One region of the Streptomyces sp. NPDC001728 genome, then DNA from elsewhere that is predicted to be linked to it. Evidence: riboswitches for the same ligand, from Rfam matches in the RefSeq annotation. Region 1 holds a riboswitch; each other region holds the start of a gene.
What was found. Region 1 has a riboswitch for cobalamin ahead of ABT154_RS19460 (energy-coupling factor ABC transporter permease). Riboswitches for the same ligand answer to the same signal wherever they lie in the genome.
Positions count from the first base shown of each region.

Region 2: linked by a shared signal. The riboswitch ahead of cobN (cobaltochelatase subunit CobN) and the one ahead of ABT154_RS19460 (energy-coupling factor ABC transporter permease) in region 1 are both predicted to bind cobalamin.
Region 3: linked by a shared signal. The riboswitch ahead of ABT154_RS07580 (cobalamin biosynthesis protein) and the one ahead of ABT154_RS19460 (energy-coupling factor ABC transporter permease) in region 1 are both predicted to bind cobalamin.

Region 1 is NZ_JBEOZK010000012.1:51,850-61,871, reverse strand. It holds gene ABT154_RS19480 (FAD-dependent oxidoreductase) at 1-970, opposite strand, end outside; gene ABT154_RS19475 (ATP-binding cassette domain-containing protein) at 1,066-1,935, opposite strand; gene cbiQ (cobalt ECF transporter T component CbiQ) at 1,932-2,681, opposite strand; gene ABT154_RS19465 (energy-coupling factor ABC transporter substrate-binding protein) at 2,688-3,113, opposite strand; gene ABT154_RS19460 (energy-coupling factor ABC transporter permease) at 3,110-3,808, opposite strand; cobalamin riboswitch at 3,838-4,045, opposite strand; gene ABT154_RS19455 (PTS-dependent dihydroxyacetone kinase phosphotransferase subunit DhaM) at 4,111-4,530, opposite strand; gene dhaL (dihydroxyacetone kinase subunit DhaL) at 4,527-5,231, opposite strand; gene dhaK (dihydroxyacetone kinase subunit DhaK) at 5,276-6,268, opposite strand; gene ABT154_RS19440 (ArsR/SmtB family transcription factor) at 6,446-6,823, opposite strand; gene ABT154_RS19435 (heavy metal translocating P-type ATPase) at 6,946-8,913, shown strand; gene ABT154_RS19430 (APC family permease) at 8,964-10,022, opposite strand, start outside.
Region 2 is NZ_JBEOZK010000001.1:202,596-212,617, forward strand. It holds gene ABT154_RS00945 (alpha/beta fold hydrolase) at 1-512, opposite strand, end outside; gene ABT154_RS00950 (hypothetical protein) at 641-868, shown strand; gene abc-f (ribosomal protection-like ABC-F family protein) at 990-2,666, shown strand; gene cobN (cobaltochelatase subunit CobN) at 2,663-6,337, opposite strand; cobalamin riboswitch at 6,376-6,505, opposite strand; gene ABT154_RS00965 (ferredoxin-like domain-containing protein) at 6,590-7,825, shown strand; gene ABT154_RS00970 (precorrin-8X methylmutase) at 7,822-8,475, shown strand; gene ABT154_RS00975 (precorrin-2 C(20)-methyltransferase) at 8,508-10,022, shown strand.
Region 3 is NZ_JBEOZK010000003.1:470,688-480,709, forward strand. It holds gene ABT154_RS07570 (putative cobaltochelatase) at 1-1,959, opposite strand, end outside; gene ABT154_RS07575 (cobyric acid synthase) at 2,006-3,514, opposite strand; gene ABT154_RS07580 (cobalamin biosynthesis protein) at 3,511-4,485, opposite strand; cobalamin riboswitch at 4,521-4,660, opposite strand; gene ABT154_RS07585 (hypothetical protein) at 4,775-4,996, opposite strand; gene ABT154_RS07590 (inorganic phosphate transporter) at 5,009-6,283, opposite strand; gene ABT154_RS07595 (alpha/beta hydrolase) at 6,668-7,795, shown strand; gene ABT154_RS07600 (hypothetical protein) at 7,942-9,387, shown strand; gene ABT154_RS07605 (VOC family protein) at 9,413-9,814, opposite strand; gene ypfJ (KPN_02809 family neutral zinc metallopeptidase) at 9,883-10,022, opposite strand, start outside.

The DNA of each region.
Region 1 (10,022 bases):
TCGTGACGAAGTCCGGGTCGGCGAGGAACGGGCGGGCCAGCGAGACGAGGTCGGCGCGGCCGTCCGCGAGGATCTCCTCGGCGACCTCGGGGGTGTTGATGCGGTTGCTGGTGACGAGCGGCACGGAGACCGCGCCCATCAGCTTCTTCGTCACCCAGGTGTACGCCCCGCGCGGCACGGAGGTCGCGATGGTGGGGATGCGCGCCTCGTGCCAGCCGATGCCGGTGTTGATGATGGTCGCGCCGGCCGCCTCGATCTCCTTGGCCAGCTGGACGACCTCTTCCAGCGTGGAGCCGCCGGGCACGAGGTCCAGCATGGACAGGCGGTAGACGACGATGAAGTCCGTGCCGACCCGCTCGCGAATGCGGCGGACGATCTCCAGCGGGAACCGCACGCGGTTCTCGTACGAGCCGCCCCAGCGGTCGGTACGCTGGTTGGTCGCGGCGGCGATGAACTCGTTGATCAGGTATCCCTCGGAGCCCATCACCTCGACACCGTCGTACCCGGCCTCCTTGGCGAGTTCGGCGCAGCGCGCGTAGTCCTCGACGGTCTGCTCGACCTCGGCCTCGGTCAGCTCGTTCGGTGCGAAGGGGCTGATGGGCGCCTTGAGGGCGCTCGGCGCGACGAGGCCGGGGTGGTACGCGTACCTGCCGAAGTGCAGGATCTGCATCGCGATCCGGCCACCGGCCCCGTGCACGGCGTCGGTGATCAGCCGGTGCTCGGCCGCCTCCTCCGCCGTGGTGAGCTTGGCGCCGCCGTCCCAGGGGCGCCCGGCCTCGTTGGGCGCGATGCCGCCGGTGACGATGAGGCCTACACCGCCCCGGGCGCGCTCGGCGTAGAACGCGGCCATGCGCTCGAAGCCGTGCTCGGTCTCCTCCAGGCCGACGTGCATCGATCCCATGATCACCCGGTTGGGCAGGGTGGTGAACCCGAGGTCGAGCGGGCTCAGCAGGTGCGGGTACGGGGTCATGCGGGCGCCTCCTCGCGCAGGATCTTCGCCCCCAGTTCTAGGGGCTCCCCGGCGGTTATGCAACTAGTTGCAGAAGGAGAGGGGCGTGATGTCTACTACTCGGTAGCAAGGCGGCCCGCCGCCACCCCCGACCACGCCTCAAGCTCCTCCGGAGTGCGCGGCTCCGGCGCGCCGGGGGCCAACAGGCCGTGCGCGCGGAGCAGCCGGGCCACCGACGTGCCCCACGGCCGCCGCAGCCGGGCGTCGGCGAGCAGCGCGTCGTCCGCGAGCAGCTCCGCGACCGGCCCGGTCCGCAGCCCCGAAGGGGCCAGCACCGCCGCCTCGTCCGCCCAGCGCAACGCCAGATCCACGTCGTGCGTCGCCATCACCACCGTCGTGCCCGAGCCGCGCAGCCGGTGGAGCGTGTCGAGCAGCCGCTCCTGGCCGTGCGGATCCAGCCCCGCCGTCGGCTCGTCCATGATCAGCACCCGTGGCCGCATCGCCACGGCCCCCGCGATCGCCGCGCGCTTGCGCTGCCCGTACGACAGCAGATGCGTCGGCCGGTCCTCCAGCGCCGCGATGTCCAGCGCCTCCAGCGCCTCGCGCACCCGGAGCCGTACCTCCTTCTCCGGCAGCCCCAGGTTCATCGGCCCGAACGACACGTCCTGGCCGACGGACGCGGCGAACAGCTGGTCGTCCGGGTCCTGCACCACCAGCTGCACGGTCGTCCGCAGCCGGGTCAGCCCCTTCCGGTCGTACGCCACCTCCTCCCCGTCCAGGAGCAGCGACCCGCTCCCGCACCGCAGCCCCCCGCTGAGCAGCCGGAGCAGCGTCGTCTTGCCGCCGCCGTTGCGGCCGAGCAGCGCGACCGCGCGCCCCTCCGCCACCGCGAAATCCACCCCGGAGAGGACCGCGGGACCGTCCTCGTAGGCGAAACCCGCGCGGACCAGCTCGACGACGGGAGCGGAGGGCGGCGAAGACGTCACGGAAGGAACCTTTCCAGTACGAGAGTGAGGGCGACGAGCCCCGCGAGGAGGGCGCCGGAGGCGGCGAGGAACCGGCGGGACACCGCACACGCGGGCACCACGACCCGCAGCGTCCCGTCGTAACCCCGCCCGGCGAGCCCCGACTGCAGCCGCTGCGCCCGGTCGAAGGCCCGGACGAACGTCGTCGCGCCGAGACCGGCCAGTGACCGCCAGGTCGCCGCCCGTGTGGTGTGCCCGAGCCGGGCCGCCTGCGCCTGCCGGATCTTGGCCAGCGAGTCCAGCAGCAGGAAGATGATCCGGTACATCACGAGCGCCACGTCGACCACCGGCGCCGGCACCCCGGCCCGTACGAGCCGGGGCAGGACGTCCGACACCGGCGTCGTGAACGCGAACAGCAGCACCCCGAGCGAGGCCGACGCCGTCCGCAGCAGCAGCCCGCCCGCCTGCGCGGGCCCGCCAGGCGCCCACGCGACGAGCCCCCGGGCGCCGCCGACCTCGAAGAGCAGCGGAACGGCTCCCGTGACGCAGAACGCGAGCGGCACCCGGAAGGCCCGCCACAGGGCCCGGCCCGGCACACCGGCCGGACCGAGCAGGACCGTGAGCGTGGTCGCCGCGACGAGCACGGCGCCCGGCCACGGCGGCAGACCGACGGCGCACAAGGTCAGGCCGAAGCCGAGCAGCGCCTTCTCGGCGGGATGACGGCGGCGCCAGCGACTGCTGTGCGCCGCCGCGTCGATCGGCAGCATCGGCGGCTACGCGTCCTGCCCGTCGGGGGCCTCGCGCGGGGGCGCGGCGGCGGGGTCGTCGTGCGGGGGAGTGGCGCCGTGCCCGTGGGCGGCGGCCCCCTCCTCCACGGCCGCCTCGGCCTCCGCCTGCGCGCGTTCCGCCCCCTGCCTGCGCCCCCGCCGCAGACCGAAGTAGTACGCCAGGACGCCCGCGCCGACGGCCGCCTGAAGGGCGAACAGCGCGGACTCGATCTCTCCGGACGGCGGCTCGTACAAGGGGCTGAACCACGGCTCGTAGTCCGGGCGGAGTTCCGTGATCGCGGTCTCCGCCTCCGCGTCGGAGCCGGTGAACGGCTCCTTCTTGTGGTCCCCGAGCCCCAGCGCGAGCGGCAGCACCGCGAGCGCGGCGACGACGAGCAGCAGCAGGGCGTTGATCTTCGCGTTCCTGCTCATCGCGAGGCCGCCTCCTCGTGCCGGTCCGTCCGGCGCCCGGCGAGGACGCCGAGCCGGACCAGTTCACCCTTGCTGGACTGCGTGAGCAGCCGCATCACGAGGACGGTGAGCAGGCCCTCGCTCACCGCGAGCGGAATCTGCGTCACGGCGAAGATGCCGCCGAACTTCACCAGCGCGCCGGGGACACCGCTGCCCGGGTCGGGGAAGGCCAGGGCCAACTGCACACTGGTCACGCAGTACGTGGAGAGGTCGGCGACGAACGCGCCGAAGAACACGGCGACCATCAGCGGCGCCCCGAGGCGGCGTACCAGCCGGTACGTCCCGTAACCGGCCCAGGGGCCGACGATCGCCATCGAGAAGGCGTTCGCGCCGAGCGTGGTAAGGCCGCCGTGCGCGAGCAGCAGCGCCTGGAAGAGCAGGGTGATCGTCCCCAGGACCGCCATGATCGGCGGCCGGAAGAGGATGGCGCCCAGACCCGTACCGGTCGGGTGTGAGCAACTCCCTGTCACCGAGGGCAGTTTGAGTGCCGACAGGACGAAGGTGAAGGCGCCTGAGGCGCCGAGCAGCAGGGTGGACTCGGGATTCGACCGCACCTCGCGGGTCAGCGCGCGGACCCCGTGGACGACGAACGGCGCGGACGCGACGCCCCAGACGGCGGCGTGCACAGGGGGCAGATACCCCTCGGCTATATGCATGGTTGGGAGACCCTCTCCAGCACCTCGTGGATGGACAACGCACCCTGGCCGGTCTCCTGGCTGACGGTCATGCAGTCCGGTCTCCGCCTTCCCACACCACGACGGTCTCCCGACGCGGTCCAGTGGCTTCCCCGAGGGTGTTCCCCGCGGGGGTGGAGCCGGACCTCCCGATCACAGTGGCGAGGGCCGCACCGGTACTTCACCGGTTTCCCGTACACCAAGGCCCTGCGACATTAGTGCGTTGACCTGCTGGATCACAACACGGTCGCCACCCGGTGCGGCCTCTCGGTCACTCCGCGCACTCACTCCTTGCGGTAGGCGTACGCCTCCGAGGCCGCCGCGGCCACCGCGTCGAGGTCCCCGCCCGCACTCGCCGTGACCAGGGCGGCGACCGCGCCCTCGACGAACGGCGCGTCCACCAGGCGGGTACCCCCGGGCAGTTCGTCGCCCTCGGCGAGCAGCGCCTTCACGGTGAGCACGGCGCTGCCCAGATCGACCAGGACCGCCACTCCGGCGCCCCGGTCGACGGCCTTCGCCGCCTCGCAGATCAGCTCGGAACTGGTGCCCAGTCCGCCGTCCGGGGTCCCGCCCGCGGGGGCCACGGGCGCCAGGTCGCCGCCGCCGGCGAGCCCCCGGGCCAGCTCGGCCACCGCCGTCGCGACGGCGGCGCTGTGCGAGACGAGCACGATGCCGACGGAACCGGCCGGGGTCCCGCCGCTCATGACGCCCCCCCGGCGCGAGAGGCCTCGGCGCCCGCCGCCTCCGTACGGGATGCCGCGGGGTCCGCCGTCTCCGTACGCGAGGCCTCCGCGCCCGCCGTCTCGTCCAGTGCCGCGAACAGCAGGGCCGAGGACGTCGCCCCCGGGTCCTGGTGGCCCACCGACCGCTCGCCGAGGTAACTGGCCCTGCCCTTACGGGCCCTCAGGGGTACGGTCGCGAGGGCGCCCGCCTCGGCGGCCGTACGGGCGGCACCGTACGACTCCCGCAGCCCCTCCACGGCCGGCACGAGGGCGTCCAGCATCGTCTTGTCGCCCACCTGGGCCCCGCCCAGCTGCGACACCGCCGCCACACCGGCACCGAGGGCCTCCGCCAACTCGGCCCGGGTGACCCGCTTGCCGTCGCCCAGCGTCTTGCCCGCACGGCGCAGCAGCGTGCCGTACAGCGGCCCCGACGCGCCGCCGACCGTGGAGATCAACTGCCGTCCGGCGGTGGTGAGCACCGCGCCCGGCATCGTCGGCGGCTCCTTCGCGAGGATGTCGCTCACGGCGGCGAACCCGCGCTTGAGATTGGCGCCGTGGTCGGCGTCGCCGATGGCCGAATCCAGCTCGGTGAGCCGGTCCGCCTCGCGGTCGACCGCCTCGGCCAGGTGGGTCAGCCAGCGGACCAGGAAGTCCGCGCCGAAGGTGTCCGTGCCGTCGCCCATCCGGTCCGCCTCTCCCGTCTCTCCGGACTGTTCCATGCCCCGGCTCACCGGCCCCAGCGCAGCGCAGGCGTCCGCACGGGCGCGTCCCAGAGCCGCAGCAGCTCCTCGTCCACCTCGCACAGGGTCACCGAGCAGCCGGCCATGTCGAGCGAGGTCACGTAGTTCCCGACCAGGGTCCGGGCCACCGGCACCCCCCGCTCGCCGAGCACCCGCTGCACCTCGGCGTTGTATCCGTACAGTTCGAGGAGCGGGGTCGCTCCCATCCCGTTCACCAGGGCGATCACCGGCCCCGACGGGCGCAGGTCCGTCAGGACGGCGTCGACGGCGAAGTCCGCGATCTCCCGCGAGGTCATCATCGGCCGCCGCTCGCGTCCGGGTTCGCCGTGGATGCCGACGCCCAGCTCCAGTTCGCCTTCCGGGAGGTCGAAGGTGGGGCTGCCCTTGGCGGGGGTGGTGCACGCGGCGAGAGCCACGCCGAAGGACCGGGAGCGTTCGTTCACCCGGCGGGCGATCGACTCCACCCGCTCCAGCGGGGCGCCCTCCTCGGCCGCCGCGCCCGCGATCTTCTCCACGAAGAGGGTGGCGCCGGTGCCGCGCCGGCCCGCCGTGTACAGGCTGTCCGTGACGGCGACGTCGTCGTCGACGAGGACCTTGGCGACCTGGATGCCCTCGTCCTCGGCGAGTTCCATGGCCATCTCGAAGTTCAGGACGTCCCCGGTGTAGTTCTTGACGACGAACAGCACCCCGGCGCCGCTGTCCACCGCCGCCGCGGCCCGCACCATCTGGTCGGGCACGGGGGAGGTGAAGACCTCTCCGGGGCAGGCGGCAGCGAGCATCCCCGGCCCCACGAACCCGCCGTGCAGGGGCTCGTGCCCGGACCCTCCGCCGGACACCAGGGCGACCTTCCCCGCGACGGGCGCGTCCCGCCGCGTCACGATCCGGCGCTCCACGTCGACGGTGAGCTCGGGATGCGCGGCGGCCATTCCGCGCAGGGCATCGGCGACGACGGTCTCGGGGACGTTGATGAGCATGCGCATCGGTACCTCCAGGTGAGGCTGACAGAAAATGTCGACTCGGTACCGACTCTAGTGAGGGGGCGCCCGGTTGTGGCGGTGATCGCCGCACGCCCCGCCTTCTTTCCGGTCACCACGACGGGACGGCCCGGCCTTCTCGGGGGACCACGAGCGGACCTCCGGCCTGTCCGCCCGCTCCGGCTACGCCCCGCGCACCCCGGCGGCCGGGTCCGTCACGCCGAGGCGGAGGTGCTCCACGTGGTGGAGGGCCTGGTCGAGGAGGCCGGCGACATGGTCGTCGTGCAGGGCGTAGACCACGGAGCGGCCCTGCCGGGTGCCGGTGACGAGGCCGAGGTTGCGCAGCAGACGGAGCTGGTGGGAGCAGGCGGACTGCTCCATGCCGACGGCGTCCGCGAGTTCGGTCGCCGCGCAGGGCCCTTCGCGCAGGCGGGCCAGGATCAGGAGCCTCGACGGTGTGGAGAGGGCCTGGAGGGTGGTGGCGACCTGCTGCGCGTTCTCGGGGGTCAGGCGGGTGCGCGCGGGTGTGCCGTCGTCCGTGGTGTTCGCTCCGTGGCCCATGGACGTCATCCTACGGAAATGAACACATGAATGGATGTTCAAGTATTCCTGTACGGTGGGACGGTACGAACCCTCCCGTGGGTGAGCGCGTACGCCCCCTCCCCCGAAGGACTCCTTCCGCCATGGTCTCCACCCTGACCGAGCCCGCCCGGCCCTCCGCCGTGACGACGCCGCCGGTCCGCCGCACCCGCGTCCTCGCGCTGCCGGAGGCCCGCTGGGCGCTGGCCGCCCTGGTCCTCTTCCTGGCCGCCCTCCCCCTGTACCTCCTCGACGCGCCCGCGTGGACCTGGGGACCCCTGTACGCCGCGGCCTACCTCGCGGGCGGCTGGGAACCCGCGAAGGAGGGCCTCAAGGCGCTCAAGGACAAAACCCTGGACGTGGACCTGCTGATGGTCGTCGCCGCCCTCGGTGCCGCCGCCATCGGGCAGGTGCTCGACGGGGCCCTCCTCATCGTCATCTTCGCGACCTCGGGCGCTCTCGAAGCGGTGGCCACCGCCCGTACCGCCGACTCGGTGCGCGGACTGCTCGACCTCGCCCCGACCACCGCGACCCGCCTCCTCGGCGACGGCACCGAGGAGACCGTGGCGACCGGGGACCTCCTCGTCGGCGACACGGTCGTCATCCGCCCCGGCGAGCGGATCGGCGCCGACGGCCGCGTCCTGACGGGGGCGAGCGAGGTCGACCAGGCCACCATCACCGGCGAGCCCCTGCCCGTGCTCAAGGAGACCGGCGACGAGGTCTTCGCCGGCACCCTCAACGGCGCGGGCGCCCTGCGCGTCCGGGTCGAACGCGACGCCTCGGACTCGGTGATCGCCCGGATCGTCCGCATGGTGGAGGAGGCCTCCGCGACCAAGGCCCCCACCCAGCTGTTCATCGAGAAGGTCGAGCAGCGCTACTCGCTCGGCATGGTCGCCGCCACCCTGGCCGTCTTCCTCGTCCCGCTCGCCCTCGGCGCCGACCTGACCGACGCACTGCTCCGGGCGATGACCTTCATGATCGTCGCCTCGCCCTGCGCCGTCGTCCTCGCCACCATGCCCCCACTGCTCTCCGCCCTCGCGAACGCGGGCCGGCACGGCGTACTGGTCAAGTCCGCCGTCGTGATGGAGCGCCTCGGCCAGGTCGACGTGGTGGCCCTCGACAAGACCGGCACCCTGACCGAGGGCACCCCGCGCGTCACCTCCGTCCGCGCCCTGGCGGACTCCGGCCCCGGCGAGGGCGCCATCCTCGCCCTCGCCGCCGCGGCCGAGCACCCCAGCGAGCACCCGCTGGCCCGCGCGGTCGTCGCAGCCGCTCGGGCCAGGGGCCATCGGCCCGCGCCCGTCGAGGATTTCCGCTCCACCCCCGGCACCGGGGTCACCGCCACCCTGGACGGCGACACGGTCGCGGTCGGCGCGCCCGCCCGGCTCCTCACCGGGGAACAGGACCCGCTCTCCGTCCGCGCCGCAGCCGTTTCGGGCGAGCTGGAGGCCGACGGACAGACCGCCGTCCTCGTCATGATGAACGGGGTCCCGGCGGGCGTCCTCGGCATCGCGGACCGGCTGCGCCCGGACGCCGCCGCCACCGTCGCGGCCCTGACCGCGCTCACCGGCACCCCGCCCGCGCTGCTCACCGGCGACAACCCGCGCGCCGCCGCCCGTCTGGCCGCCGACATCGGCATCACGGACGTACGCGCGGGCCTCCTGCCCCAGGACAAGGTCGCCGCCGTCCGGGAGCGGGAGCGGGCGGGCCGCAAGGTGATGGTCGTCGGGGACGGCGTCAACGACGCCCCCGCCCTCGCCGCCGCGCACACCGGCATCGCCATGGGGCGGGCCGGCTCGGACCTGGCTCTGGAGACCGCCGACGTGGTCATCGTCCGCGACGAGCTCGCCACCGTCCCCACGGTCCTCGCCCTGTCCCGTACCGCCCGGCGCCTGGTCGTGCAGAACCTCGTCATCGCGGGCACGGTCATCACCGGCCTGGTCGTCTGGGACCTCGCGGGCACCCTGCCGTTGCCCCTCGGCGTCCTCGGCCACGAGGGTTCCACCGTCCTCGTCGGCCTCAACGGCCTCCGGCTCCTGCGCGAATCTGCCTGGCGGCGCGCCACCGCGTGACGCGCGCGTACCTCCGGATCACCGGGACGCGGCCCCGGGAGGGTACGCCCTCAGCCCACGTGGACGTAGGGGCGGCGGGCGCGGTCGGGCTCCGCCTCCCGCAGCACCTCCCTGGTGACCGGCGCGACGTCGCCCTGACCGAAGAGGAAGAACCGCAGGAAGTTGGCGAACGGATTGCCCTCCGTCCACTCGAAGTAGATGTGCGGACGGGTGCCCGTCAGGTCCCGGACGTGCAGCAGGAGGGCCGCCAGCGCGTTCGGGATCGAGGAGCTCTCCACCGTGAGGACGCGGTAGCGGCCGTGCAGCACCTCGCCGCGCACCCGTAGACCGGCCTCGAACTCCGACGGGTCGGTGACCGTCACCTCCACGAAGACCAGGTCCTCGTGGACGGGGATGTCGTTGTCGTGGCGGATCTGCTCGACCTTCTCGCGGTACTCGGCCACGTCACGGCGATCGGGCTCGTTGGCGACGAAGCGGGCCGTACGGCGCGAGATGTCCTGCACGAAGCGCGTCGCCATCTCGTCGAGATCGATGTGGGTGACGCGGAGTTCGAAGGCGCGGCCCAGGCGGGAGAGGAGGGAGATGAGGATGATGCCGGCGATGAAGCAGGCACCGATCTTGACGCCGTCCGGGCGTTCGATGACGTTGACGACCGTCGTGTAGACGAACACGGCGGAGATCACGGCGAAGCCGATCGTCCAGCCGCGCTGCCCCGCCTTGCGCGCGGCGATGGTCACCGCGATGGCGGCGGAGCAGATGAGGACGAGGACGCCGGTGGCGTACGCGCCGCCCTGGGCGTCGACATCGGCGTCGAAGATCCAGGTCACCAGGAAGGCGACCAGAGTGAAGACGATCACCATCGGGCGCACCGCACGGGCCCAGTGCGGGGCCATGCCGTACCGGGGCAGGTAGCGGGGCATCAGGTTGAGCAGCCCGGCCAGGGCGGAGGCCCCGGCGAACCACAGGATGGCGATCGTGGCGACGTCGTAGACCGTGCCGAAGGTGTTGCCCAGGTACTGGTGTGCCAGATAGGCGAGCGCGCGGCCGTTGGCCTGGCCGCCGGACTCGAACTCCTTCGCCGGGATCAGGACCGTGGTGATGAAGCTCGT
Region 2 (10,022 bases), on a different contig from region 1:
GGGCCCTTCCGGCCCGTCAGCGCCAGGAACTTCGCCATCGCGGGCCCCCAGCCCTCCCGCAGATAGGTCGCGTGGACGTCCGCGCACGCACCGAGGGCCGCCTCGCGGTCCGGCAGGACCTGGGCCGTCGGCGGCTCGTGCGCGACGAGGGTGTGCACGAGGTCGCCGCGGGCGGCGACGAGGGCGAGGGAGTTGACGGCGCCGCCGCTGCTCCCGAAGACGTCGACCGGGCCGACGCCGAGCGCCTCGATCAGCCGGGCCAGGTCGTCGGCGTGCTCCTCGGGAAGCGACGCCGTCGCGCCGTCGGTGCGCTCGCTGCGGCCCACCCCGCGCGGGTCGTACGTGACGACGGTCCGGTCGGTGAAGTGGGAGGCGAGCGTGGTGAAGCCGGTCGCGTCCATGGGGGAACCGATCAGCAGCAGGGGGCGCGCCTCGGTCCCCGTGCCGGGGCGCACGTCGTAGCGCAGGGTCGCGCCGGCGGTGTCCAGCGTCCGGGTGCCGGTCTCGGCCATGGTGATCTCCTCGGTGGTGAGTCAGTCATGGGGGTAGACCGCCGGGGGCGCCGGAACTCATCGCCGGGCGGAGAAATATCCGGGGCGGGGAGGGAAAGCGGTTCGGCCCGCCGCTCGGCGCCGGGGTCGTGGGCGGCCGGGTCCACGACGACCCGGTCCAACAGGCCGCGCGGCAGGACCTGTTGGGCTTCGGTCAGGTCGCCGAACAGTTCGCGCTCCGCCGCGCTCACCGCCGCGTCGACCCGCTCCAGGGCGGTCGCGCCCGCGTCCGTGATCTCCACGATGTGACGGCGCCGGTCGTGGTGCTCACCCCGCTCCCCATGGCCGCGCTGTTCCTGCGCGTCGCCTCCGCCTGAGCGGACACGCCACTCGCGACGAGACGAAACGTCTTGCGAAGGGGTCGCCCCTGGCGTACCGTCGACGACATGAGACGAGACGTCTCGTATTGCTTTGTCGTCGACGCAACGGAGGCCGCCCTTGTTCCGTGTCCAACTCACCGAGGTCAGCAAGCGCTACGACGCCGGAGCCACGCACGACGGAACCGCGCACGACCGAGCCGCGCAGGACCGGACCGTGCTCGACCGGGTCTCCCTCGCGCTTCGGGCCGGTGAGCGGCTCGGGGTCGTCGGGGACAACGGCTCCGGGAAGTCCACCCTCCTCCGGCTCATCGCCGGCCTGGAGACCCCAGACAACGGCACCGTGACCGCCGAGGTCCCCGGCGGGCTCGGTCATCTCGCCCAGACCCTCGACCTGCCGCCCGCCGCCACCGTCGGCGACGCCGTCGACCACGCGCTCGCGGAGGTCAGGGAACTGGAGCGGGCCATCCGCGCCGCGGAGGCCGCGCTCGCCGTGACCGGTGACCTCGCCGGGTACGCAGGACTGCTCGCCGCCCACGAGGCCCGGGGCGGCGCCGGGGCCGACCGGCGGGTCGAGACCACCCTCCGGCGGCTCGGGGAGCCCGGCCCGCTGGACCGCGCCCGGCCGCTCGGGACGCTCTCCGGCGGACAGCGGTCCCGGCTCGCGCTCGCCGCCGTCCTCGCCGCCGAGCCGGAACTGCTGCTGCTCGACGAGCCGACCAACGACCTCGATGACGAGGCCGTGGCCTGGCTGGAGGAGCGACTGCGCGCCCACCGGGGCACGGTCGTCGCCGTCTCCCACGACCGGGTCTTCCTCGACCGGGTCACCACCGACATCCTGGAGGTCGACGAGGACCGGCACACCGTCCGCCGGTACGGCAACGGCTACGCCGGCTACCTCACCGGACGCGCCGCCGAACGGGCCCGCAGACAGCGGGAGTACGAGGAGTGGAAGGACGAACTGGCCCGGCACCGGGCACTCGCCGACACGAACATCGACCGTTTCACCGCGATCCCCCGCAAGGCGCCGGCGGCGTTCAGCGGGGCGGGGGCCTTCCGGGCCAGGTCACGGGCGCACGGCGCCGCGAGCCGGATCCGGGCCGCCCGCGAGCGGCTCGCCCGGCTCGCCGGCCATCCGGTGGCCGCGCCGCCGGAGCCGCTGCGGTTCCGCGCGGAGCTGACCGGCCGGGGCGGGCCCGTCGGCCTCGCCGGGGTGCGGGTGGACGGCCGGCTCCGGCTGGACGCCCTCCACCTCGACGCGGGCGAGCGGCTCCTGGTCACCGGGCCGAACGGCGCGGGGAAGACCACCCTGCTGAGAGTCCTCGCGGGCGAACTCGCCCCCGACGCGGGCACGGTGGACGCACCCGCGCGGGTCGGACTGCTCCGTCAGGAGACGGCCCCACCCGCCGACCCCCGTACGGTGGGCGAGGCCTTCGGAGCCGACCGCACGGACGAACTGCTCGCCCTCGGTCTCTTCTCCGCCGGGGACCTGAAAACCCCGGTACGGCACCTGTCGACAGGACAGCGCCGGAAACTGGAACTGGCACGGCTCGTCACCGAGCCCGCCGATCTGCTCCTCCTCGACGAGCCGACCAACCATCTGGCCCCGGCGCTCGTGGAGGAGATCGAGGCGGCGCTCGCGGAGTACCGGGGCACGCTGGTCGTGGTCTCCCACGACCGCCGGCTCAGGGCGGGCTTCCGGGGCCGCCGCCTGGAACTGGCCCCGGCCGACGCCTTCGTGACGGCCTGGCCGTCACGACACGCCCCGGCCCCCGCCCCCGCCCCGATGAGGACCTAGTCCTCGGAGGAGCCTTCGAGGTCGCCCTCGGTCTCCAGGAACACCTGGCGCAGGGCGGCCAGGGTCTCCGGGTCCGGCTTCTCCCACATGCCGCGCGACTCGGCTTCGAGGAGGCGCTCCGCGATGCCGTGCAGGGCCCAGGGGTTGGCCTCCTTCAGGAAGGCCTGGTTCTCCGGGTCGAGCACGTACTCCTGCGTCAGCTTGTCGTACATCCAGTCGGCCACGACGCCCGTCGTGGCGTCGTACCCGAAGAGGTAGTCGACGGTCGCCGCCAGCTCGAACGCGCCCTTGTAGCCGTGGCGGCGCATCGCCTCGATCCAGCGCGGGTTGACCACGCGGGCGCGGAAGACCCGGGAGGTCTCCTCGACGAGCGTGCGGGTGCGGACGGTCTCGGGGCGGGTCGAGTCGCCGATGTACGCCTCGGGGGCCGTGCCCCTGAGCGCGCGGACGGTCGCGACCATGCCGCCGTGGTACTGGAAGTAGTCGTCGGAGTCGGCGATGTCGTGCTCGCGGGTGTCCGTGTTCTTCGCGGCGACCGCGATCCGCTTGTACGCGGTCTCCATCTCGGCGCGCGCCGGGCGGCCTTCGAGCCCGCGCCCGTACGCGTAACCGCCCCAGACCGTGTACACCTCGGCGAGGTCCGCGTCCGTGCGCCAGTCGCGCGAGTCGATCAGCTGGAGGATGCCCGCGCCGTACGTCCCCGGCCGCGAGCCGAAGATACGGGTGGTGGCGCGCCGTTCGTCGCCGTGCTCCGCGAGGTCGGCCTGCGCGTGCGCCCGGACGTAGTTCTCCTCTGCCGACTCGCCCTCCAGACCCGCGACCAGCCGGACGGCGTCGTCGAGAAGCCCGATGACGTGCGGGAACGCGTCCCGGAAGAAGCCCGAGATGCGCAGGGTGACATCGACGCGCGGACGGCCCAGCTCCGCGAGCGGGATCGGCTCCAGGCCGTTGACGCGGCGGGAGGCCTCGTCCCACAGCGGGCGGACGCCGAGCAGGGCGAGCGCCTCGGCCACGTCGTCGCCGGCGGTCCGCATCGCGCTCGTCCCCCACAGGGAGAGACCGACGGAGGTCGGCCATTCGCCGTTGTCGGTGCGGTAGCGCTCAAGGAGCGAGTCCGCGAGCGCCTGCCCGGTCTCCCAGGCGAGCCGGGAGGGCACGGCCTTCGGGTCGACCGAGTAGAAGTTCCGGCCGGTCGGCAGGACGTTGACCAGACCGCGCAGCGGCGAGCCCGAGGGGCCGGCCGGGACGAAGCCGCCGTTCAGCGCGTGGACGGCGTGGGTGAGTTCGTCGGTGGTGTCGGCCAGGCGCGGCACGACCTGCTCGCAGGCGAACCGCAGTACGGCGTGCACCTCGGAGCCGTACGCGGCGGCCACGGCCGGGATCGCGTCCACGGACCAGTCCGCCGCCTCCATGCCCTCGACCAGCTCGCGGGCCCTGGCCTCCGCCTCGTCGGCGGTGGTGCGGGTCGCGGCCGACTCGTCCAGGCCGAGCGCCTCGCGCAGACCCGGCAGCGCCTGCGTGCCGCCCCAGATCTGGCGGGCGCGCAGGATGGAGAGGACCAGGTTGACCCGGGCCTCGCCCTCCGGGGCGCCGCCGAGGACATGCAGACCGTCGCGGATCTGGGCGTCCTTGACCTCGCACAGCCAGCCGTCGACGTGCAGCAGGAAGTCGTCGAAGCCGTCGTCCTCCGGGCGCTCCTGGAGGCCCAGATCGTGGTCGAGCTTCGCGGCCTGGATCAGCGTCCAGATCTGGGCGCGGATCGCGGGCAGCTTCGCCGGGTCCATGGAGGAGATCTGCGCGTACTCGTCGAGCAGCTGCTCCAGGCGCGCGATGTCGCCGTACGAGTCGGCGCGGGCCATCGGCGGCACCAGGTGGTCGACGAGGGTGGCGTGGACGCGGCGCTTGGCCTGGGTGCCCTCGCCCGGGTCGTTGACCAGGAAGGGGTAGATCAGCGGGATGTCGCCGAGGGCGGCGTCGGGGCCGCAGGCGGCGGACAGACCGGCGTTCTTGCCGGGCAGCCACTCCAGGTTGCCGTGCTTGCCGAGGTGGACCATGGCGTCGGCGCCGAAGCCGCCGTCCTCGGCGCGGGCGGCGATCCAGCGGTAGGCGGCCAGGTAGTGGTGGGACGGCGGGAGATCGGGGTCGTGGTAGATCGCGATCGGGTTCTCGCCGAAGCCGCGCGGCGGCTGGATGAGGATCAGGAGGTTCCCGCGCCGCAGGGCCGCGAGGACGATGTCGCCGTCCGGGTTGCGGGAGCGGTCGAGGAACATCTCGCCGGGCGCCGGGCCCCAGTGCTCCTCGACGTGGGTGCGCAGCTCCTCGGGGAGCGTCGCGTACCAGCGCTTGTAGTCGGCGGCAGGGATGCGGACCGGGTTCTTCGCGAGCTGCTCCTCGGTCAGCCAGTCCTGGTCGTGGCCGCCGGCCTCGATGAGGGCGTAGATCAGCTCGTCGCCGTCGCCGGAGAGCAGACCGGGAAGGTCGGCCTCGGGCCCGAAGTCGTACCCCTCGGCGATCAGCCGGCGCAGCAGGGAGACGGCGGAGGCGGGGGTGTCCAGGCCGACGGCGTTGCCGATGCGGGAGTGCTTCGTCGGGTACGCGGAGAGGACGAGCGCCAGCCGCTTCTCGGCGTTCGGGATGTGGCGGAGGCGGGCGTGCCGGACGGCGATCCCGGCGACGCGGGCGGCGCGCTCGGCGTCGGCGACGTACGCGGGCAGGCCGTCCTCGTCGATCTCCTTGAAGGAGAACGGGACGGTGATGAGCCGGCCGTCGAACTCGGGCACGGCGACCTGGCTCGCGGCGTCCAGCGGGGAGAGGCCCTCGTCGTTCTCCTCCCAGGCGGCGCGCGAACCAGTCAGGCAGAGCGCTTGGAGGATCGGCACGTCGAGCGACGCGAGCGCGCCCGCGTCCCAGGCCTCCTCGCCCGCCCGTCGCCCACCACCGCCCTTGTCCGAGGCGCCTTGCGCCACCCCCATTTCCGCGGCCTGCGCCTCGGCGGGCTTGGTGCCACCCGCCGCGAGCACGGTGGTGACGATGGCGTCGGCGGTACGCAGGCGGTCGAGCAGCTCCGGTTCGGGGGCGCGCAGGGAGGCCACGTACAACGGGAGGGCCCGGGCGCCGGCGTCCTCGACGGCCTCGCAGAGGGCGCCGACGAAGGCGGTGTTCCCGCTCATGTGGTGGGCGCGGTAGTAGAGCACGGCGATCGTCGGACCGTCGGTCGTCCGGGGCGTGCGCTCCAGGGGCCCCCAGGTGGGGGCGGCGGCCGGGGCCTCGAAGCCGTGACCGGTGAGGAGCACCGTGTCGGACAGGAAGCGGGCGAGCTGCTCCAGGTTCGCGGGGCCGCCGTGCGCCAGGTAGGCGTGCGCCTCGGTGGCGACGCCGACGGGGACGGTGGACGCCTCCATCAGCTGGGCGTCGGGGGCCTGTTCGCCGCTGAGGACGACCATCGGCTTTCCGGCGGCGCGGACCGCGTCGAGCCCGTCCTCCCAGGAGCGGAGCCCGCCGAGGAGCCGTACGACGACCAGGTCGGCGCCGTCGAGCAGGGCCGGGAGACCGGCGAGCGGCAGCCGGGAGGGGTTGGCGAAGCGGTACTCGACCGGACCGCCGCCGGAGCCGGCGGTCGCCGCGCGGGCGCTGAGCAGATCGGTGTCGGAGTGCGACAGCAGCAGAAGCATGGCGAGCGCAGGCCTTCCTCGGGGTTGTCCGCGCCCCGGGTGGTCGTATGGATGGCAGGAGTTCCTGACTCACCCGCACCATCGCTGGTACGGGCTCACAGTGGCGGGACCGCGCCGGATTCTCACCGGGCTTCCTCCCCGGGGTCCTGGGACCCCATGCCGATCTGCATCCTAGATCGTGCGGTCTCCGCGCCGGAGGGAGCCGGGGAGTCGGCCGGATCACACTCGGTGGCCGCCCGGTTCCCCGTGGGTATGCTCGCCGCCATGCCGCCCACCCCACCCCCGCCGCCCGAACCGGGCGAAGCTCGCATACGGGACCGTGGCGACGCCTGCCCCGGGGCGCTGCGCCTGCATCCCGCCGATGACGGCCGGCTCGCCCGACTGCGCCTGCCCGGCGGGCGGTTGACCGCACGTCAGGCCGAGGCGCTCGCCCACGCCGCCGAGACGCTCGGTGACGGGCGGATCAGCATCACCTCGCGGGGCAACGCGGAGCTGCGCGGGCTCGACGACGGCTGTGGGGCGGAGCTCGCGGCGCTTCTCGCCGGGGCGGGGCTGCTGCCCTCCCCCACCCATGAACGCGTCCGCAACATCGTGGCCTCCCCGGCCTCCGGACTCGACGGACTCGGTTACGCGGACGTGCAGTTGTGGGCGCGCGCCCTGGACACCGCCCTGTGCGCCGAACCCCGGGCCGCGTCCCTTTCGGGACGGTTCCTGTTCCTCCTCGACGACGGGCGCGGAGACGTCGCCGGGCTCGGCGGCGATGTGAGCTTGGTCGCAGGAGAAGGCGGGACCGTCCTGCTGTGGCTCGGCGCGCAGGTCTTCCGGCTCGCCGCCGACGACGCCGTCCGCGCCGCCCTCACCGCCGCCCTCGCCTTCCTCGACGCCGCCGAGGCCGCCGGGAACGGCGCCTGGCGGCCCCGCGAACTGCCCGAAGGGCACGTACCCGACTGGGCGGGAGCCCTCGCACGGGCCGGGATCCCGGCGGAGCCCGTACCGGTATCGCCGCTTCCCGCGTCCCCGCCCCCCGCACCCGGGCCGCTCGGCGAGCACGCCCTGCACGTCCTCGCCCCGCTCGGCCGGCTGACCGCCGCCCAGCTGCGGGCCCTGCTGCCCGCCGGCGAGGTCCGGCTCACGCCCTGGCGCGGGGCGGTCGTCACCACCGACCCCGCGAGACTCCCCGAGCTGGAGTCGCACGGCCTGATCACCCGCCCCGACGCCCCCGGCGCCGGGGTCACCGCCTGCACCGGACGCCCCGGGTGCGCCAAGTCCCTCGCCGACGTCCGGGCGGACGCCCTCGCCGCGCCCCCCGGGCCGCTGCCCGTGCACTTCTCCGGGTGCGCGCGCCGCTGCGGGCACCCGTACGGCGCCTGGACCGGCGTCCTCGCCACCGGCGACGACACCTATCTGGTGGACGGCGCCCCCACCCCCCGTACCTCCCTGACCGCGGCAGTCGCGGCGGCCCGCGCCCTGCCGACCCACACGAGATGAGCGAGAGCACCAGGATGTTCGACTACGAGAAGGACGGGGCGGAGATCTACCGCCGGTCCTTTGCCACCATCCGCGCCGAGGCGGATCTGGCGGGCCTGCCCGCCGACATCGCCCAGGTGGCGGTCCGGATGATCCACGCCTGCGGCATGACCGACCTCGTGCAGGACATCGCGTACTCCCCCGGGGTGGTCGCGGACGCCCGCGCCGCGCTGCGCGCCGGTGCGCCGATCCTCTGCGACGCGCAGATGGTCGCGAGCGGCGTCACCCGCAAGCGGCTGCCCGCCGACAACGAGGTGATCTGCGCGCTCTCGGACCCGGCCGTGCCCGGCCTGGCCGCCGAACTCGGCACCACCCGCTCCGCCGCCGCCCTCGAACTCTGGCGGGACCGCCTCGAAGGCTCCGTCGTCGCCATCGGCAACGCGCCCACCGCCCTCTTCCACCTCCTGGAGATGGTCGCGAAGGGCGGCCCCCGCCCGGCGGCCGTCCTCGGCATACCGGTCGGCTTCATCGGCGCCGCCGAGTCCAAGGACGCCCTGGCCGCCCAGGAACTCGGCCTCGAATACCTCGTCGTACGGGGCCGGCGCGGCGGCAGCGCGATGACGGCCGCCGCGATCAACGCCATCGCTCACGAAGCGGAGATCCAGGCATGAGCGGGACCGAGGGCATGAGCGGGACCGAGGGCATGAGGGTGAAGGGCGACGGGGGCACGACCGTGACCGGCAAGCTGTACGGCGTCGGGCTCGGGCCCGGCGATCCGGATCTGATGACCGTGGCCGCCGTGAAGGCCATCGCCGCCGCCGACGTCGTCGCCTACCACTCGGCCCGCCACGGCCGTTCCATCGCCCGCTCGATCGCCGCCGAGCACCTCCGCGAGGACCACGTCGAGGAGCGGCTGATGTACCCGCTCACGGTGGAGACCACCGACCACCCCGGCGGCTACCGGGGCGCCCTCGACGACTTCTACGAGGAGGCCGCGGCCCGCCTCGCCGCCCACCTCGACGCGGGCCGCACGGTCGCCGTCCTCGCCGAGGGCGACCCGCTGTTCTACGGCTCGTACCAGCACATGCACAAGCGGCTCGCCGACCGCTACGACACCACCGTCATCCCCGGTGTCACCTCGGTCAGCGCCGCCGCCGCCCGGCTCGGCGAGCCGCTGTGCGAGGCCGAGGAAGTCCTCACGATCATCCCCGGCACCCTGCCCGAGGACGAGCTGACGGCCCGTCTCGCGGGCACCGACTCGGCGGTCGTGATGAAGCTCGGCCGCACCTTCCCCACCGTGCGGCGGGCCCTCGAACGGTCCGGCCGGCTCGACGACGCCCGCTATGTGGAGCGCGCCTTCATGGCGGGCGAGCGCACCGGCGAACTCGCGGCCGTCGACCCCGAGTCCGTCCCCTACTTCTCGGTGGCCGTCCTGCCCTCCCGGATCGACGCCACGCCTCCCGTGCGGGACCGGGGCGAGGTCGTCGTCGTCGGCACCGGCCCTGCCGGGGCACCCTGGCTCACCCCCGAGTCGCGCGGCGCGCTCGTCAACGCCGACGTCCTCGTCGGCTACACCACCTACCTGGACCGGGTGCCGGTGCTGCGCCCCGGGCAGATCCGGCACGGCTCCGACAACAAGGTCGAGTCCGAGCGCGCGGAGTTCGCCCTCGACCTGGCCCGCCGCGGCCGGAAGGTCGCGGTCGTCTCCGGCGGCGACCCGGGTGTCTTCGCGATGGCCACGGCCGTCCTCGAGGTCGCCTGCGAGCCGGAGTACGCGGACGTTCCCGTACGGGTCCTCCCGGGGGTGACCGCCGCCAACGCCGCAGCCGCGGCGGCGGGCGCCCCGCTCGGCCACGACTACGCCACGATCTCCCTCTCCGACCGGCTCAAGCCCTGGGACGTCATCGAGGCCCGGCTGCGCGCCGCCGCCGGCGCCGATCTGGTCCTCGCCCTCTACAACCCGGGCTCCAAGTCCCGTACGCACCAGGTGGCCGCGGCCCGCGACCTCCTCCTGGAACTGCGTCCCCCGGAGACCCCGGTGGTCGTCGCCCGGGACGTCGGCGGCCCCGAGCAGTCCGTACGGGTGGTCACCCTGAAGACCCTGGAGCCGTCCGAGGTCGACATGCGCACGCTGCTGCTCGTCGGCTCCTCGCAGACGCGCGCGGTGGAACGGGCGGACGGCCGCACGATCACCTGGACACCGCGCCGGTACGGGTGA
Region 3 (10,022 bases), on a different contig from region 1:
CACGACGACGGAGGCGGTGCCCTCGGCGGCGTGCAGCCGGGCCGCGCGGGCGGCGAGCGCCACCGGGTCGCCGGCCGACCGCCCGCCGGTGGCGCGTCCGTCGGTCACGACGACCAGCAGCGGGCGGCGCGAGGGGTCCCGCAGCCGCTCGATCCGCAGCACGTCGTGGGCCTTGAGGAGGCCGGCCGACAGCGGCGTACGGCCGCCGGTCGGGAGCTGTTCGAGGCGGGCGGCGGCGGCGTCCACGGACGAGGTCGGCGGCAGCGCCACCTCGGCGTCCCGGCCCCGGAAGGTGACCAGGCCGACCTTGTCGCGCCGCTGGTAGGCGTCGAGCAGCAGGGAGAGGACGGCGCCCTTGACGGCGCTCATCCGCTGTCGCGCGGCCATCGAACCGGAGGCGTCCACGGCGAAGAGCACGAGGTTCCCCTCCCGTCCCTCCCGTGTCGCCTGCCGCAGGTCGTCCCGGCGCAGGACCAGTCCCGGACCGGAGCGCCCGCGCGCCCGCTGGTACGGGGCGGCGGCCTGCACGGTCGCCGCCAGGTGCAGCTTGGTCAGCGCGCCCCGGGGGCGTACGGAGCCGGTGGTACGGCCGTGTTCGGTACGGGCCCGGGAGCGGCGCCCGGCCGCGCCCTCGCCGAGACCGGGCACGCTGAGCATCCGCGTACGGAAGGGCTCGGCGGCCTTCACGGCGGCGCGCTCACCGGCACCGGCACCCGCCCCGGCGTGCTGGGGAGCGGGCTCGGGTGCGGGGGAGTCCTCGGGCACGGAGGAGCCCTCGGACGCGGGGGCGTTCTCGGCGGAGTTCTCGGCGGCGGGCGCGTCGCTCTGCGGCGGAACACCCCCGCCGTCCGGACCGCCACCAGGGCCGCCGTCCCCGGGGCCGTCCCCGTCGGGACCGCCGTCGCCGGGACCGTCGGGCTCGGGGTCCTCGTCCGGCTCCTGGTCCTGGCCCTTGAACTGCTCCAGGGTCTCGTCGAGCTTGTCCTCGTCGATGCCGGGCGCGTCGAAGGGGTTGCGGCGGCGGCGGTGGGGGAGCGCGAGGAGGGCGGCCTGCCGTACGTCCTCGGAGGTCACCTCGGTCCGCCCCGCCCAGGCGGCGAGTGCGGTCGCCGTCCGGGCCATGACGATGTCGGCGCGCATGCCGTCCACCTCGAAGGCGGCGCAGGTCGCGGCGATCTGGAGCAGCGCAGCGTCCCCGAGGGTCACCCGGGACAGCAACTGCCGGGCGGCGACGATCCGTTCGCGCAGCGCGGTCTCCTCGCCGGCCCAGCGGGCGGCGAAGCCGGTCGCGTCGTCCTCGAAGGCGAGCCGCCGCCGGACGACCTCGACCCGCTGCTGCGGGTCGCGTGACGCGGCGACCTCGACGGTCAGCCCGAACCGGTCGAGCAGCTGCGGTCGCAGCTCGCCCTCCTCGGGGTTCATGGTCCCGACGAGCAGGAAGCGGGCGGCATGCCGTACGGAGACACCCTCGCGCTCGACGTGGGAGGCCCCCATGGCGGCGGCGTCGAGGAGATGGTCGATGAGGTGGTCCGAGAGCAGGTTGACCTCGTCGACGTAGAGGATCCCCCGGTGCGCGGCGGCGAGCAGCCCCGGCTCGAAAGCCTTCACGCCCTCGGCGAGCGCCTTCTCGATGTCGAGCGCGCCGACGAGCCGGTCCTCGGAGGCGCCGACGGGCAGCTCGACCATCCGCGCGGGCCGCTCGGCCCCGGGCGCGTCGTCGTGCGGCCCGTCCGGGCACGCCGGGTCGGGCGAGGCCGGGTCACAGCTGAACCGGCAGCCCGCGACCACCGGAACGACGGGCAGCAGTTCGGCGAGCGCGCGGACGGCCGTGGACTTGGCGGTGCCCTTCTCGCCGCGCACGAGGACACCGCCCACCGCGGGACTGACGGCGTTCAGCAGCAGCGCCAGCCGCAGGTCGTCCATGCCGACGACGGCGGTGAACGGATAGCGGGTGCTCATCGGGTGATCGCTCCTTCGCTCGGTGTGTCTGCGGGTCCTGGGGTCCTCACGGCGCACCCGGCGGCACGAACGGCAGCCCCGACGGGGCCCCCTCCTCGATCAGCCGCAGCAACGCGTCCGTGTCCGCGTGTTCCTCGATCAGGTCGCCGAGCCGGTCGAGCTGCTCCTCCCGCAGCGTCCCGAACGACGTGTCGGGAGCCGGGACGAACCGCCGCCCCGCCGCCGTCGCGACCTCCCGCAGGAACGCCCGCCGGAACCCGTCGCCCTCCAGCGAGCCGTGCCAGTGGGTGCCCCACACGGAGCCGACCCGGCAGCCGTCCAGGAACGGCTCACCGCCCAGCACGTCCGCGACGCCGTGGTGGATCTCGTACCCCTCGACCCGCTCCCCGAGGGCCTCGCCGACCGGCCGGGCGAGGGTCTTCTCGACCCCGAACCGCACCCGTACGGGAAGCAGGCCGATCCCGTCGACCACACCGGCCCTCGACTCGACCTCGTCCTCGATGCGCTCGCCCAGGGCCTGGAAACCGCCGCAGATGCCGAGCACCGGCCGGCCCTCGGCCGCGCGCCGGACGAGGGCGTCCGCGAGCCCCCGCTCGCGCAGCCACGCGAGCGCCTTCACCGTCCCCCGGGTCCCCGGCACGACGACCAGGTCCGCGTCGACGAGCTCCTCCGCCCGGTCCACGAACCGCACGACGACACCCGGCTCGGCGGCCAGCGCGTCCACGTCCGTGAAGTTGGACATCAGCGGAACGGCGCAGACGGCGACCCGCAGCACGTCCTCACCGACCGGCGGTGCGACGACCGACTCGCGGACGGTGCCGCGCAGCGACACCCGCAGGCCGTCCTCCTCGTCGATGCCGAGCCCGTGCGCGTACGGCAGGACGCCGAGGGCCCGGCGCCCGGTGAGCCCGTGCAGCATGTCGAGCCCCGGTTCCAGGAGGGTGACGTCACCCCGGAACTTGTTCACGAGATAGCCCGCGACCAGCGACTGGTCCTCGGGCGAGAGCAGCGCCGTCGTCCCGAAGAACTGGGCGAAGACCCCGCCCCGGTCGATGTCCCCGACGACGACCACGGGCAGCTTCGCGGCCCGTGCGATGCCCATGTTCACGATGTCGGTGCGCCGCAGATTGATCTCGGCCGGACTGCCCGCCCCCTCGCAGATCACTGCGTCATAGGTGCCCCGGAGCTCCTCCAGGCACGCCATCACCGGCTCGAAGAGGGTCTGCTGGCGTCCCCCGTGGTAGCCGCGGGCGCTCATCTCCCCCACCGGTTTGCCCATCAGGACGACCTGGCTGGAGCGGTCGCCGCCCGGCTTGAGCAGCACCGGGTTCATCAGCGCGGTCGGCTCGACGCGGGCGGCCTGTGCCTGCATGGCCTGCGCCCGCCCGATCTCGGCGCCCTCGCGCGTCACGAAGGAGTTCAGGGACATGTTCTGTCCCTTGAACGGCGCGACCTTGATTCCCCGCCGGACCAGCCAGCGGCAGATGCCGGCCGTCACGACGCTCTTGCCGGCGTCGGACGTGGTCCCGGCGACGAGCAGCCCCCCACCCCTCATGCGTTCCTCCGCTTCAGCGCGCTCGCGATCATCCGGCCGCCCACACAGGCGGCCAGGGTCAGTCCGGTGACCCGGCGGGACAGCCGGACCGCCCGGTCGATGTCGGTGACCTCGACGGGCCGCCCCCGCCCGTTCAGGACGGGCCGGTGCTCGGTCCTTCCGGCGTACGAGAGGGTCCCGCCGAGCCGTACGCCGAGCGCGCCCGCGAAGGAGGCCTCGACGGGGCCCGCGTTGGGGCTCGGGTGCTTCGCCGCGTCCGCCCGCCAGGCCCGTGCGGCCCCGCGCGGGTCCCCTCCGGCGAGCGTCGCGGCCACGGCCGTCAGCCGGGCGCCGGGCCAGCCGGCCAGGTCGTCGAGGCGGGCGGAGGCCCAGCCGAAGCGGCGGTGGCGGGGGGACTTGTGGCCGACCATGGCGTCGAGGGTGTTGACGGCCCGGAAGGCGACGAGGCCCGGCACGCCCGCGACCGCGCCCCAGAAGAGGGCGCCGACCACGGCGTCGGAGGTGTTCTCGGCGACCGACTCGACGACCGCGCGGGCCATCGCCGGTCCGTCCAGGGAGTGCGGGTCGCGCCCGCACAGGTGGGGCAGCCGTTCCCGGGCCACCTCCAGGTCCCCGGCGGCGAGGGCGCCGCCGATCGCGCGGGCCTCCCGCCCCAGGGTCGTACCGCCGACGGCGGCCCAGACGGAGGCGGCGGTGAGGGCGATCGAAGCGGCCGGCCGGTTCCGTACGGTCCGGGCGGCGAGCGCGCCGAGGGCGGCGGTGGAGCCGGCGCAGACGGCGGTGTGCAGGGCGCCCCAGCCGCGGTGGTCGTGCCACAGGGCCCGTTCGACCCCGGCGGCGGCCCGGCCGAACGCGGCGACGGGATGGCCGCGGCGGGGGTCGCCGACGAGCAGGTCGAGGGCGAGGCCCGCGGCGGCGCCGTACGCGAAGACGGCGGTGGCGCTGGAAGGTCTGGGGCTGCGGCCGGGCATGGCGCTGTGTCCTCACTCAGGGTCCGCGCCCTGGATCGACGTGACCGGCGGCGAGAGTTCCTGACTCCCGGACCCTTCGGATCCGGTCACAGTGGCGGGACCGCGCCGGATTCGCACCGGACTTCCTCTACTGCCTCCGTAATGGCCTCGGCAGTCCACCACGGCCCGAGAACAGCCGTCAACTCACCCTTGACCTGCATCGCGTCACTGTGCGAAGCGCCACAAACACGACAGCCGGGCGGCCCGCACGCGAGGTGCGGACCGCCCGGCCGTCGTGTTTTGCGGACCGTCAGGCGACGATCAGGTAGATGCCGTACGCCACGGCCGCGAGGCACAGGGCGAAGCAGGCGTAGGCGCCGGTGCGGGCCAGGGCGGCGGAGCCTCCCTGAGCGGCGGCCCGCTCCTGCTTGGAGAGGCCGATGATGCCGAGGGTGAAGAGGCCCACCAGGGCGACGGTCGCCACGAGGCTGACTCCGAAGACGGAGCCGAGGGCTGCCCAGTCGATCTTCATGTCGTTCGTTCCTTACACCGCTGCGGCGGGGGCCGGGGGAGCGCTCGGGTCGGTCGGGGCCGGCGCGGGGATGGTGGTCTTGAGGTCCTCGTCGCTGACGGCGGCGACGGAACCGGCCGGCGGCGGCGGGATGACGGCCGCGATGGCGGTGGTCACCACACCCGCGGGCTCGGTCTCGGCGTCGAGGTCGTCGGCGGTGACGTTGTGCTGGTCGACCGGCTTGCGGCGGGACAGCGACCAGATGACGCCGGAGCCGGCGATCAGCAGGACCGCGACGGCGGCGATGCCCCAGGGGCCCTGCTTGGTGAGGAACTCGGCACCGGCGCCGACCAGGGCCGCGGCGGGCAGGGTCAGACCCCAGGCGACGAACATCCGGGTCGCGGTCGACCAGCGGACGACACCGCCCTTGCGGCCGAGACCGGCGCCCATCACGGCACCCGAGCAGGACTGGGTGGTGGAGAGGGAGAAGCCGAGGTGCGAGGAGGCCAGGATGACCGTCGCGGCGCTGGTCTGGGCGGCGAAGCCCTGCTGCGGCCGGAGGTCGGTGAGGCCCTTGCCCATGGTGCGGATGATGCGCCAGCCACCGAGGTAGGTGCCGAGGGCGATCGCGATGCCGGCGGAGACGACGACCCAGAGCGGCGGGTTGGCGCCGGGGGCGACGACGCCCTGGGTGACCAGGGCCAGGGTGATGATGCCCATCGTCTTCTGGGCGTCGTTGGTGCCGTGGGCGAGGGAGACGAGACCGGCGGAGGCGATCTGGCCGACCCGGTAGCCCTTGGCGGTGTGCTTCTCGTCGGTCTTCGCGCCGATCCGGTACGTCAGCCGGGTGGCCAGCATCGCGGCGAGACCGGCCACGATCGGCGCGGCGACGGCCGGGATGAGGACCTTGGTGACGATCGTCGGGCCGTTCACGGCCGACCAGCCGGCCGACATGACCGCGGCGCCGATGAGACCGCCGAAGAGGGCGTGGGAGGAGCTGGACGGCAGTCCGAGCAGCCAGGTCAGCAGGTTCCACAGGATGGCGCCGACCAGCGCGGCGAAGATCACCTCTGTGCGGATGCCCTCTTCGTTGATGATCCCGCCGGAGATCGTCTTGGCGACCTCCACGGACAGGAACGCGCCGACGAGGTTGAGCACGGCGGACATGGCCACCGCCGTCTTGGGCTTCAGCGCACCGGTCGAGATGGTCGTGGCCATCGCGTTGGCGGTGTCGTGGAAACCGTTCGTGAAATCGAACACGAGAGCTGTCACGACCACAATGGCGAGCAGCAGCGTGATGTGTTCCATTTACCCAGGCAATCGTTTGGCGTCAGTGGCCAGTCGAACGTAGGCAACCTGGGTGAACGGAAGGTGAACTGGGTCGGGCGCTGCGGTGTCTCCATCCGGTGTCAAGGCATTCCGCTTACGGCTCCGGCGTACCGGCCGTCCACGATGCGGGCACCCCGCAACCCCGGGTAATCCGGGCGGACACCGGGCACATGCGACCTGACCCGGTTCGCCCCCCGCCACCCGGTTCCGCTCCCCGGACCGCGTCATCCGGACGGGGGACCCCGACCGAGGAGACCCATGTCACTCCCCGGGGGGCCTCCCCGGGACGCCCCGGCCCCCGCCCCACCCCCCGGCCGGGTCCGTCCGGTGGCAGCCCGCCCCCACCGTGCCGAGACTGGGAGCGTGCGCCCGGCTACAGCGACGGCAGCGGCCGTCACCACTCTGATCGGTGTCGGCGCGGTCGCGATCGCGGCCGGCCGGTACGCCAGCGACGTCGCCCTCAGGGCGCCGTCCGGACGACCCCTGCCCGGGGACCCCAGACTGACCGTGCACGCCACGGACCCCGAACGGATCACCCTCACCCGCAGCCTCGCCTCGCTGCGCCCCGGCACCTACGGGATCGAGGGCCACGGCCTGCACGCCGTCGTCGGCCCCGTCCTCGACCGGGTCCCGCACACCGCGGACACCGTCGTCCGGCGCCTGGAACGGGTCGAACTCGGGGTGTTCGGCCCCGGCGCCCGCGTCCGGTTCACCCCCCAGCTGCACCGAGGCACACCGATCACCGCCCTCGGGCTCGCCCAGGAGGACGTCGAGATCCCCGGCGAACTCGGCCCGCTGCCCGCCTGGCTGGTCGCCGCCCCCCGCACCACCTGGGTCATCGCCCTGCACGGCCTCGGCACCACGCGCGAGCACCCGCTCAACCTCGTCCCCTTCTTCAACCGGCGCAAGATCCCCGTCCTCGTCCCCGCCTACCGGGGCGACGAGGGAGCACCCGCCTCCCCCGACGGCCTCGCCCACCTCGGCGACTCCGAATGGCGCGACGTCGACGCCGCCATCCGGTACGCCGTCCGCCGCGGCGCCCGCAAGGTCGTCCTGCACGGCTGGGGGACCGGGGCCTCGATGGCGCTGCGCGCCGCCGCCGAGTCCGGGATGCGCGACCGGATCGGCGGCCTCGTCCTCGACTCCCCGGTCCTCGACTGGGAGGCCACCCTCCGCAACCTCGTCTCGGCCCACCACCTCCCCGGACCGCTGCTCCCGCTCGCCGTCCGCTCCGCCCGGAGCAGGACCGGAGTCCACGGCGACCTGCTCATGGCCGCCTCCCAGCCCGAGGCCCTGCGCGTCCCGGTCCTCCTCATGCACGGCCCCGACGACACCGTCGCCCCCTGGGAGCCCTCCGTCGAGCTGGCCGCGCGCCGTCCCGACCTGGTCACCCTCAAGACCGTGCGGCACGCCCCGCACGCCGCGATGTGGAACGCCGACCCGGTCCGCTACGAGGAAGCCCTCCGGCGCTTCCTCACTCCCCTCGTCTGAGGCCGCCGCACCCGTTCCGCCGAGGCCGTCCGCGCCTGTTCTGCCCGGGCCTGCCGCGCCTGTTCCCGGGCCCGTCCGCGCGCCCGTCATGACGGGGTGGCCGATTCCGATTGGGCTTTCGGGCCGTCAGCGGGAAGACTGCCCCCGTGACGTCTCGAAAGCCCGATGAACCATTGGCGCGCAACTCCAGACTCCGACTCGTCCGCCCCCGGGCGCTGGCCACCGCCCGACGGGCCGTGACGACCCGGCGCACCCGGCCGGCGCCACGGCCGCCCGAGGGCACTCCGCCCCGCGCGGAACTCGCCCGCCAGGCCCGGCAGGTCCTCGCCGACGCCGTACGGATCGCCCGCTGGGCCGCGGTCGAGCGCGGCGCCGACACGCCCCCCCGTCCCGGTCCCGGCACGGCCCCGGCCACCGTCCCCGCCGCGGTCCTCGCCGAGGAAAGGGCCGCCGCCGCACTGGACCTGACGCCCGGCCAGATCCGGGCCGGCTGGGACCGCGCGCGGCTCGCCGGACTCGTCGAACTCCACGGCGGCACCGTCCGCCCCGGCTGGCGGCTGCACGCCTGGGACCGGGACGACTCCGCCGTCCTGCGCGGCTGGGTCGCGCTCTTCGACGCCTGGTCCCTGGTGCACCCGGCCTCCGAGGGGGTCGCGCCGAGCGCCGTCGCCGAGGTCGTCGAGGCCGTCCCCCAGGTCCTCTCGCTGCTCCAGCTCTCCCAGGGCCCGGTCCTCGTCCCCGCCCTCCTCGACCTCCTCGGCCAGCGCGTCGAGGAACTGCGCGAGGAACGCTGCGAGGTCCCGGCCGCGGGCCCCGCCGCCGAGACCGCGGGCACCCCGGCCGCGAACCACGCCGCCGTCGGACTCCCGGCCCTCCTCGACTGGGCCCTCGAAGGCCTCGCGGCCGTCGGCGCGCTCACCCTCGACCCCGGTGCGGAAGGGCGTCACGCCACCCTGACTCCGCTCGGCAACTGGGCGGTCTGGGTCAAGCTGGAACAGATCTGCGTCGCCGCGCAGAGCCCCGCGGGCAACATCGAGCAGTCCGCCGAGGACATGCTCCGCGGCTGTGCCCGGCTCACCCCGGGACCGGCCCGCGCCGAGTACCGCGCCTGGCTCGCGGCCCGCACGCTCTCCAGCGCGGTGGCCGAGCTCCTCGCCGTCGCCCGGGGCGAGGACGCCCTGCTGCGCGGCCTCGCCTTCGAGGCGCTCCGGGTCGTCGGCGCCCCCGCCGAGGCCGAGGTGCGCGCCACCGTCGCCGAACCGTCGCTCCGGCCGTACGCCCTGCTCTGGATCGCCGAGTACGAGGGCGCCGACCCCGACGACGCCCAGGAGGTCCTCACCCGCGAGGAAGCCACCTGGCTGTGGGTGGACACGGCGGCGGCCGTCGCCGACCACGGCGAGAGCGCGCTGCTCGTCCGGCACCTCGAATCCGCCGTGCAGGGCACCGTCCCGGCACTGCTCGACGAGGTCCGGGCCGTCGGCCACCCGCGTACCGTCCAGGTCCTGGTCGCCCTCGCCGCCGCCCACCCCGACCCGGCCCTGGCGAAGGCGGTCCGCAGGGCCGCCTTCCAGGTCCACACCGGGGGAGCGTGACGAGGACCGCGTCCCCGGCGTCCGGCTACTCCGCGGCGCCGGGGGTGTACGTCCCGAAGCTCCAGATGTTCCCCTCGGCGTCCCGGGCCATGTAGTCCCGGGAGCCGTAGTCCTGGTCCTTGGGCGGCATCACGATCTCGATGCCGTGGGCGGCGGCGCGCGCGTGGTGCTCGTCGACGTCGGCCACGTGGACGAAGACGCCCACCGGGCCGCCGCGGGCCATCAGCTTGTCGAACTCGCTGCCGGTGCCCTTGCTGCCCAGCATCACCATGCCGTTCCCGTACGCCAGCTCGGCGTGCGCGACCCGCCCGTCCTCGGCCTCGTACACCGCGGTCGCGGTGAAACCGAAGCCCTCCGTGAGCTGCTTGATCGCCGCCTTGGCGTCGTCGTACGTCAGTGTCGGACAGACCTGGGGTGCCTCGGCCATCCCGATCACTCCCTCTCGATGCCGTCGAATGTGACCTGAGTCTCAGTCTGGCAGCCCCCACCGACAACTCAGCGGAAGGTGTTGCAGCGGGCCATGTCGCCGGTCCGGTAGCCCTCGTGGAACCACTGCTGCCGCTGGGCCGCCGAGCCGTGCGTCCAGGTCTCCGGGGTCACCCGGCCCTGGAACTTCTCCTGGATCCGGTCGTCGC